3 regions of the Pedobacter africanus genome follow, and region 2 is predicted to be linked to each of the others. Evidence: riboswitches for the same ligand, from Rfam matches in the RefSeq annotation. Region 2 holds a riboswitch; each other region holds the start of a gene.

Region 1 (3,285 bases), on a different contig from region 2:
TTGGCGGGCACCGCGGCAATCTTGTCCTTCACCCTGTTATAATAGGCGTCGCCCTGTATAGAAAACTGGCTCAGTAGTTTATTTTCAAAGGCCTTAAGATAGGTAAAGCCCAGGTCATACTGTTTAGTATACTCAGGTTTCAATACGACAAACCCATAGAAGGTATAATACAGGTCATTAAATGTCGGCATTCTGAAAATGCTTTTATAAAACGAACGTACCCTGAATTCCTTTTGGTTAAAAGGCTGCCATGAAACCATTACTGTAGGTGTCAATTCTTTTCTGTCCGGATCTCCCGGCCCTTCCCTGGTTTGGTCATATTTAAGCGTACTTAATAAATTAGCCTGGATATCAAACCGGTCTAACTTAAACTGGGTAGCCAGCGCAGTAAGCACCGTATTTCTTATTGGGTAAGCAAAGCGGTAGAGATCCGCATCCAGCTTGTTCCACTGGTAATCTGCCGATAACACAATATCCCAATATTTCGTCATTTCAAGTTTATTGACAAAAGACAGATACACTTCCTGCTGATGATACTTATTCTCTTCAAATCCATTAGTAGTGATTCTCTCTGGGTTCAGATAATGCTGGTAATCATTTGCGTATTTTACCGTTGCGAGCAGGCTGTATTTACCTGTATTTTTTTCGTACGAGGATTGTACAAAAGCGTTCCTGTTCCACATCCTTTGCGGAAATGAAAATACATTGTTTACTATCGCACCAGGCAAACCCTGTTTATCCTTGTAACCATACAGTTTTACCCGCCATTTGCTGCTGTCTGGCAATATCCCGTTTAAGCCAAGCTCTAAACGCATCGCTTCTATATCCCCATCTGTCCTTACCGCGGTAGTATCGTATACCCCATTGGTAGACCTGAATTTGTACCGCCCATGTGCATTTTTATATTCTGCACTAAGCGAGCTGTAAATGCTATTGCTGATTTTGCTTTGCCATAGTAGAGAAGGATTGACCAACCCAAACGATCCGCCTTTTAAAGCTGCACGGACTTTTTGTGTCCTCCCATCAGAAAAATCAGGCTGTTTAGATTTGAGATACAGGGAACTTCCTGAAGCAAAACCTTTGGCCGACTGAAAAATAGAACTCTTTTGCCCGTTGTACAGCTCTATCTCCTCAATGTTGTCCAGCGAAAATTTACCCAGGTCCACTTGCCCGTTCTGTGCATTGCCTATCTGTACGCCATCATAAAACACTGCAGTATGATTGGTCCCCATACTGCGCACATTGATGGTTTTTAAACCGCCAATGCCACCGTAATCTTTTAACTGCACACCTGAGAAAAAGCGAACGGCATCTGCAACAGATAAGCTGTTCAGTTTTTGGAGTTCCTCCCCCGATAAGATTTGTAAAGGTGTAGATGAAGTTTGCCGACGGCTGATCTTTAAAGTCCTGATCTGAACTTCCTTAAGCTGATTCACTTTATCAATAGAATCGGCTTTTTTTGCTTTGGCAGCATCCTGCTGGGCAAATAAAGTTACAGGTGTAAAAAGCCCCAGCCATAATGTGGCTTTAAAAAAAACAGATAAACGAGAATTCATGCCATAAAAGGCATTTGATTTTCTTATCATTTTTGATGTGAGCTTTTACCCACAGCAAACAGTTAGATCAAGGAAATGAAATACAATAAACAAGCACTCACTCCAAGCTTCAATCCCCGAAAGCTATGAAATATTACCACTTTTGGCAGGTCTTCTGACTTGCTCCCGGATATTCTGCCTTCCCAATTATCTTTTCCTCAGATAAAAAGTGGCCCGATTTGAACACCGTTACAGAGCTTACAGCTGCGGGACAGTTACGGAATTACACCGTATTCCCTTTTAATCCCGGCCAGTGCGACCGGGAACCAAAAGCGAGGCAAAGGTACTTAATAATCCGGCCATGAGCAACAGGCGTTTTTGATATATTTTTTAATACCTATATTTAAACTCAATATTCCATTGAAATGAAAAAAACAGCTTTCTCCATAATGTCCTCTATAACTCGCTTTATAATATTCTCTTTCCTGCTTCTGATTAGCTTGAATACCATGGCGCAAAAAACCGACACCCTGCTCATTGAACAATTGATGCGTCAGCATCCCGATCTTTTTAACGGTGTTTTAAATCATCCGCAAAAAAACCAGGTGCAGGTACTTTACACTCAGGTTAACCGCAATACCAAAAAGCAGATCAGCTTTAAATCATTTAGTTATAATCTGGATAACCACCGCTATTTTTACCCGGCCAGTACGGTGAAACTGGCTGCCGTAATTTTTGCACTGGAAAAGATCAATGAAATTGGGGCAAACGACCTGAAGGTTAAGAAACTTACTGCGGCCAGCACCATGATTACAGATAGTGCCTATGCCAAACAAACCAAAGTAACTACGGATACCAGCGCCAGAAACGGGCTCCCTTCTATAGCACACTACGTCAAAAAAATACTGCTCACCAGTGATAACGATGCATTTAACCGCCTGTTTGAATTCATTGGCCGTGCAGAGATCAACCAGAAACTAAAAAAATACGGCCTTAACGATAGCCGCATCCTGAACAGGCTGGCTATTGGCGATGCTGGTGAAACTTCCAAACACACCAATCCGATTAGATTTTACGATGGATCGAAGCTGGTTTACAGTCAGCCCGCCCAATACGATCCTAAAGAATACCCTCTTGTCTTAACCAATACGGTTATGGGCGTTGGATATATAGACAGCGCCGAAAAGCTGGTCAACAAACCTTTTAGCCTGATCAATAAAAATGCGTTCAGCATTTCAGACCAGCAGTCATTGATGAAAAGGCTCATCTACCCGCAAGCCTTTCCCGAAAACGAAAGATTTAACCTGACACCCGAAGATTACCAACTCATCTATACTTATATGAGTAAACTCCCCACAGACAGCGACTACCCGGCCTACAATCCTAAAGAATTCTGGCCAACTTATGCTAAAATGCTCTATTATGGCCGGGAAAAGGATGCTACCATCAATCCCAATCTGAAAATATACAATAAATATGGCGATTCATACGGCTTCATCATAGATAATGCTTACTTCAAAGACAGCAAAAACAAGGTCGAGTTCTTTTTAACAGCCGTAGTCCAGTCCAACGAAGATGGAATCTATAATGACAACAAATACGATTACGATCAGGTATGCTTCCCTTTTATGAAGAACATAGGTCGGGTAATTTTTGACTACGAACTGCAAAGAAAAGCCAAAAAGAAATAAGCCCTTATTGCTCTTTCATTAGCTGTTTTCTGATCTCATCCAGTTTCTCCAGTTCTGCA
Region 2 (3,285 bases):
TAAAGGCCACAGGTTTTATATTGGTAGATACAAAAGCTGTTTCCCTGGTATACTTTTGAGGTGTGGCTGTAGTACTGATATTGGTCAGTGCTTTTCCTTTTTCGTCCGTTATACGGATCATAAAATTAGACCTGTTCGCATAACTCTCCCCGATCTGAACAAGTATCCTGTTATACCCTTCATTCAATTTTATTGAATTGATATAGGAATCCAGGTCGTTATTTCTCTCTTCGGCTTCGCTAAATATCAATTGGTCATTTACCCAGACCTTAACAGAACCAGAAACACCTGTCCTTAACTGAGCCGTAATACTTGCAGGGCTTTTTACAAAGGTCTGTGCAAACTGAATAGAATTTTTATAGCTGTTATAATATGAAAAATCAAACCATTTGTCTAGCCTCGTATAAGGCACGGTTCTCCAGCCAAACCGCCGGTTGTTTTTCCCGGAAAAACTCGCCTCAAGTTCCGGGTGGTCTATAACATCATATACCTTGTCAAATCCACTGGTAGAAACATTCTCATATTCACCTGTAATTAACCAGTTTTCAAGTTCCCCAAGCTGCGCATAAGCCTTATTTGCCAGTTCATAATTTTTATGCTCCTGGTGATGTTTTCCGATTAGCGAAAAAGCCATTGCGGGCAGCGTTCCGTCAATGTCTTTTCTTTGGGTTAAGTTGGTGTAATGCGACATCTGCGCAGCAGATTTTTTGTGCCCGCTATAATTTGCTGCACTTCCCCATAAGGCAAACAAATAGGGTTCCGGCTTTTTAGAACCTGTATAAAGTTTATTAAGATAGGTAAAAGCCTCATCATTCCGCCTGTCCATCTCCGAGATAAAGCATAGACCTATACAGGCATCATTAAGTGTTTTCGGATCTTTCAGGAGCTGTAAGAACAGGCCACGGGAAGTCTGACGGTCATTTTGAAAAAACTTATTCCATGCATTGTTGACGGTAACCTGCGCACTTAATTTTGTACCTAAGCACAGGGAGAGTATTAAAAGAGATTTAATTTTCATTTAGCGTATAACTGGTTAGAGTGGTTTTATTGTCAATTATAGAAAAAAAACTTTACTTATCTTACTCTGGATGCCTTTTGTTCGGCTTTAGCCAGGTAATTTTTACCAGATGTCCCTTATTTTATTACCTTTGCAACGCTTTTGGTTCCCGGATCTACACCCGGGATTAAAAGGGAATACGGTGAAAATCCGTAACTGTCCCGCAACTGTAAGCGCTTAAACGGTTTTCTAATCTGGCCACTGTTCCACATAAGGTGTAATGGGAAGGCGGAAAACCGGGCGCAAGTCAGGAGACCTGCCTTCAGCATTAATGATTTCATAGCTTTCGGGGATTGAAGCTGGAATGAGAACACGATTGATACTAATAGTAACCTATTGATGCGTTATTGTACTGTATTTATTGCATGTCCGTTCGTTTGCCATTTTTCCGACAGCGCAAACTGTAACAAACAATAAATAAATACATGAAACACTTAAACATTAAACAACTTTTTGCTGCCGGGCTTCTTTTAACTGCAGCCTTACAAGCCTGTAAAAAGGAAAACACTGACCCTACCCCTGTTGATCCGGAAGTGGCCCCTTATGAAAACGGTTTCTTCATCATTGGTGAAGGGTCTATAGGGAAAAACTCTGGCGCTGTTAATTTTTACAGATATGGGGATGATACCGTGGCAGTAAGGGCATATGAGAAAGAAAACCCTGATAAAATATTATCCAATGCTGCTAAAACAAGCACACTGCAATTTGCTTCAGTAATCAATGGCAGCATTTACCTGATGTGTAAAATGAATGGCCCTATTGTGAAAGTAAATGCATTAACCCTGAAAGAAGAGGCCCGTTATGCGCCAGAAACCAGCAACTGGAGAAGCATGATACAGGTGGATGGTAACCGCGGATTGGTAAGTGCAAACGATGGTGTATACCAGGTAGATCTGGCCTCACTTACCATACAAAACAAATTAACCACTGTAGGTGCTGTAAATACAGGCGACATGTGGAAAAATGGCAATTATGTTTATTTACTGCAAAGTAATGGAGCTCAAATTGTCAATGCCGGCAACTATTCACTGGTAAAAAGCTTTTCCAATATCAACCGCGGATTTGCACAAACGCCAAACGGTAAAGTATGGGCCTCTACGGGCAGCCGTCTTATTGCAATAGACAACAACCTGGATACAACCGGTGTAGCGCTTAAAGTAAGTGTTGGCTCATTTGGCCTGGATGCGCCAACCCGCCTTACCGCTTCTACAAAAGAAAATGCTGTTTTTTATCATTCAGGAAAAGCCATTTATAAATACGTAGATGGCAATACCGCATCGCTGGCACAGCCTTTTATTACCATTGCAGAAAATTCCTTTATGGTTTATGGCGCTATCAGGTATGATAAAAACAAAGATTATATTGTTGTAAATGGGATACAAGGCTATGGCGCCGCATCAACCGTTAATTTCCTGCTGATTTACAACGCTTCAACCGGTGAACTGGTTAAGAAAATCAAATATGGCGGAGATGGGGTTACTACTGATTTTACCAAGATCTATTTCCCTAACCTTACAGTTTTCCACTAAATAACCCAAATGAGAAAGGGGCTGTATCATAGGTAAATGATGCAGCCCCTTCTAATTCTAATATGGTCGGATTTAATTCTTCAGTTTCACTACAGGCTTGCCATTTACACATTCTATCTTTTCTACCTGCGATTTGTTCGGAACATAATCAGCCGGTGCTTGCTCGGTAATAATCCTGGCCCTTAACCTATTGTAAAGCGATATTTTTTTCTTAAGTACCGAATAATCCCTGGACCTGAGATAAGGTACATATTCTACGTTTCCTATTCTATCTTTAATTAAAACGGTATAGGTCCAGTCTGCTTCACCGGTGCAGGTCTGCGCATCTATGATAGTTTTTATTTCCTGGTAAGTCTGGTCTGCAAGTGGCTTGGCCTCTTCGATACTGATATTCTGAGAGGTAATCAGTTTGAGGTCAAAGGAATTACAGATTGTTTTTATAGGCTGCTCTGCTATCCAGTAAGACTCAAAGCAAGGATCAATGATAATACCTTGTTTTACCATCGCATCGGTTTGTCTGCGCAGCAAATCAAAATATTCTTTTTTTAATTGCTCAAACCGGGTCAGGTCTGAAGACTTAACAAGATAATAAGCTGCTGAACAGCCCTCAGAAATTTCTTTGACGGCTACATCGTTTAGCTGGGCACAGGGTATACCAGCGCTCAATGTTTTAATTTCATTCAGCTTGGCTTCAGCCAT
Region 3 (3,285 bases), 120 kb from region 2:
TTCAATCAGTGCATCATATTCAGCAAGGCTCAGCTCTCCTTTTTTATACCTGGCCCTCCAGCTGCGCACCTCTGATGTCTGCGGAAAAGAACCTATGGTTGTTGTAGGAAACAACGGCAGTCCCAATGCCTCCTGTTGCAATTTCTGGCGCAGGGCAAAGGGATTACCGCGCTGATCGTCTTTTACTGAAATTGCTGCCAGCCGCTCCTTTACAAAAGCTTTATGAATCAGGGCCGATGTTTTCCTGCTTTGATGTGCTGCTTCATTTTCTTTTAATTTAGCAGCTGCTGAGGGGTAGTTGGCAGCAATTTGCTTCAAGCTAACTATTTCATCCAGCTTTTGCCGGGCAAAAGAAAGCCATTGCTTAATTTCGGGGGTCAGGACTTTATCATTGTTTTCCAGCTCCAGGTCGCATGGCGAATGGATCAGGGAGCAGGACGAACCGATAATCAACCTGTTTTCCTTTACCCTATCCAATGCTGTTTCAATTAATGACAAGCTGGCCTTGAAATCATTCTTCCAGATATTACGTCCGTCAACCAGTCCCAATGAAAGTTTCATCTGATCTGGCAGATCGGCCAGTACAGTTTCAAGCTGCTCCGGACTGCGTACCAGGTCTATGTGTATGGCTTGTACCGGCAGGGAGGCCGCAAGTGCTGTATTTTCCTTTAACGCACCAAAATAGGTAGCCAGTAAAATTTTCAGCTTGGGGAACTGCTTTTTGATCTCGGCGTAAACGTAAGCATAAGCTGCCTTGTCTTTTCCTGTAAGGTCCAGGGCCAGAAAAGGCTCATCAAACTGTACCCATTCCACGTGTTGTTCTTCCAGTTTTCTGAGGATTTCCAGGTATACCGGAAGCAGATTTTTTACCAGATCTACGCGCTCAAAACCACTTTCTTTCTCCTTGCCCAGCAGCAAATAGGAAACAGGGCCAATAATAACCGGTTTGGTATTAATGCCCAGCCTTTTGGCCTCATTGTATTCATCCAGGATTTTAGTTGAAAACAGTTTAAACTGCTGGTCTTTTGTAAACTCCGGAACAATGTAATGGTAATTGGTGTCAAACCATTTGGTCATTTCCATGGCAGTAATGTCCAGTCCATCTTTCTGATACCCCCTGGCCATTGCAAAATACAGGTCGAGTTCAGAATTGCCCTTGTTCAGGATCACCTCATGGTAACGCTTAGGGATAGCGCCTACAGTGAGCGAAAGGTCCAGCACCTGGTCGTAATACGAAAAATCGTTGGATGGGATGAGGTCAATCCCGGCGGCTTTTTGCAGTTCCCAGTTGTGTTTACGGATGTCCCTTCCAGTTTGCACCAGGCTTTGGATAGAAGAATTACCTGACCAATATTGCTCGCAGGCTTTTTTGAGTTCTCTTTTGCTACCAATGCGCGGGTAGCCCAGATTGTTTGTTAGCATTTTCTTGCTTTTTAATTGATGAAAAAATCAGTTAAAAGCTCTTTGCTGAAATCTCAATGCTGATGCGATAGTAAAAAGAAGGAAAATGGATGTAGCCTAAGCAGGAAACAGCTCCTGGCGTCAATATGACGGGAGTAACCAAAGACTGACACCAAAAAACCTCTGCTTCAAACCGCGAAAGCAATGTCAATTCGGTAAGGGCAGGTCTCCTGACTTGTAACATTTTTACCATCCTTCCCATTCCCCAGGGGGAACAGTGGATATGCTAAGGGTAAAAACTCTTTGTGTTACTTACAGTTGCGCGACAGTTCGTGATTTACACACGATTCCCTATTAATCTACAATTAAGTAAAACCATTACCGGTTGATGAAAGAAATAATTAAAGAACTTATCCCTGCAAAGGTAAGCTAAAAAACTGATTATAAGAAGCCATCAGGATGCTATAGGTAATGAAAAACAAAATTTACTGCCCTCTCCCAATGCACTCTCTACCCATATATTACCCTCTTCGGCGGTAATAAAATCTTTGGAGATGGCCAGTCCGAGGCCCGACCCTGATTTATTATTGCCATCCGTTGGCACCTGGAAGTACTTATCGAACAAACGTTTCTGATACTGTTCTTCAATCCCCTTCCCAAAATCGCGGACCGAAAACTCTATGGCACCGGCATTTTCAATAACCTGTACAATGACCTTTGATTTTTCAGGACTGTAGCGCAGTGCATTTGATAAAAAGTTGACCAGTACCCAGGCTGTTTTTTCTATATCTACATTGACATGAGGAAGGTTGTTCTTCGAAACCAGTTCCAGTTCTATAGATTTCTGCTCGGCCTGGAACCTTACAGCATCCATGGCATAAATGGCGATTTTGCGGGGATCAGATTTTACAAAGTTCAGCTGCAGGTTCCCGGTTTCTACCTGTGCAAGGTCAAGCAGTTCACTAGTGATCTTTAACAGGCGACCGCAATCTTCCCTGATGTGCTGTACCAGTTCTTTCTGCTCGGCATTCATGGCACCCACCCTTTCATCGTCCATCAGTTTTAAGCTCATTTTAATAGAAGAAATAGGGGTTTTCAGCTCATGTGATACGGTAGCGATAAAATTGGTCTTGGCCTCATCCAGTTCTTTAAACTGGGTAATATTTTTAAGGATATAAACCTGTCCCGCGGCTTTGCCGGTTTGCAGCACTGCATTGTCGCCATTATCATCATAATTGGGTACTATTATTTCCCTGCGTTCAAGCTGGAAATAGGATTCTTTATGATCGGCATAAATTTTCATGGGTTTATCTGCCCCATTTTCCTGTAAAATGCGGTTTAGGAGGTCGTTCTTTTTCCGCAGTTCCATGGCATCCATACCCAATACCTGCTGCTGCTCAAAGTTCATCAGCTGTGCCGCTACCCTGTTCATGAAAAGGACCTCCTGTTTTTCATTTAACCCGATAATGGCATCCTGCATCTGCTCTATAATGGTCTCAATCCTTAGCTTTTCCGATTGTATTTTGGCCAGGTTACTGCTCTCCCATTTGTTCAGTTCGGTGGCCATCAGGTTAAAAGAGGCTGCCAGTTCCGAAAATTCATCAGAGCCTTTAAATTCCAGTCGCTGTTTATAATTTTTCCGGCTGATCTCGCGGATCGCATCAGCAAATTCGCGCAGCGGGTTGGCCACAAAACCAGGGAAGTTCACAATAAATGAAAACAGGATCAGGAAACACACCGAAGCTGCAAAGATCACATACATCGCTGCCCGCTCTATCGAAGCCTGAGCAGCCGAATTTTTCCTTACAATAGCATTCATGTTCAAATCGTCGATGTGCTTTAACTGCCATCTAACCTTATTTAAAGCCTCTTGTTTTTCGCTGA

The links. Region 2 has a riboswitch for cobalamin ahead of B9A91_RS15275 (DUF5074 domain-containing protein). Riboswitches for the same ligand answer to the same signal wherever they lie in the genome.
Region 1: another riboswitch for cobalamin. It lies ahead of B9A91_RS18340 (TonB-dependent receptor); the one in region 2 lies ahead of B9A91_RS15275 (DUF5074 domain-containing protein).
Region 3: another riboswitch for cobalamin. It lies ahead of metE (5-methyltetrahydropteroyltriglutamate--homocysteine S-methyltransferase); the one in region 2 lies ahead of B9A91_RS15275 (DUF5074 domain-containing protein).

What each region holds. Positions count from the first base shown of each region.
Region 1 covers NZ_FWXT01000003.1:270,712-273,996, reverse strand. The annotation lists gene B9A91_RS18340 (TonB-dependent receptor) at 1-1,586, opposite strand, end outside; cobalamin riboswitch at 1,684-1,881, opposite strand; gene B9A91_RS18335 (serine hydrolase) at 2,045-3,226, shown strand; gene B9A91_RS18330 (polyphosphate kinase 2 family protein) at 3,231-3,285, opposite strand, start outside.
Region 2 covers NZ_FWXT01000002.1:214,754-218,038, reverse strand. The annotation lists gene B9A91_RS15280 (DUF3857 domain-containing protein) at 1-1,018, opposite strand, end outside; cobalamin riboswitch at 1,144-1,335, shown strand; gene B9A91_RS15275 (DUF5074 domain-containing protein) at 1,483-2,586, shown strand; gene B9A91_RS15270 (hypothetical protein) at 2,659-3,285, opposite strand, start outside.
Region 3 covers NZ_FWXT01000002.1:97,255-100,539, reverse strand. The annotation lists gene metE (5-methyltetrahydropteroyltriglutamate--homocysteine S-methyltransferase) at 1-1,422, opposite strand, end outside; cobalamin riboswitch at 1,605-1,796, opposite strand; gene B9A91_RS14765 (HAMP domain-containing sensor histidine kinase) at 1,856-3,285, opposite strand, start outside.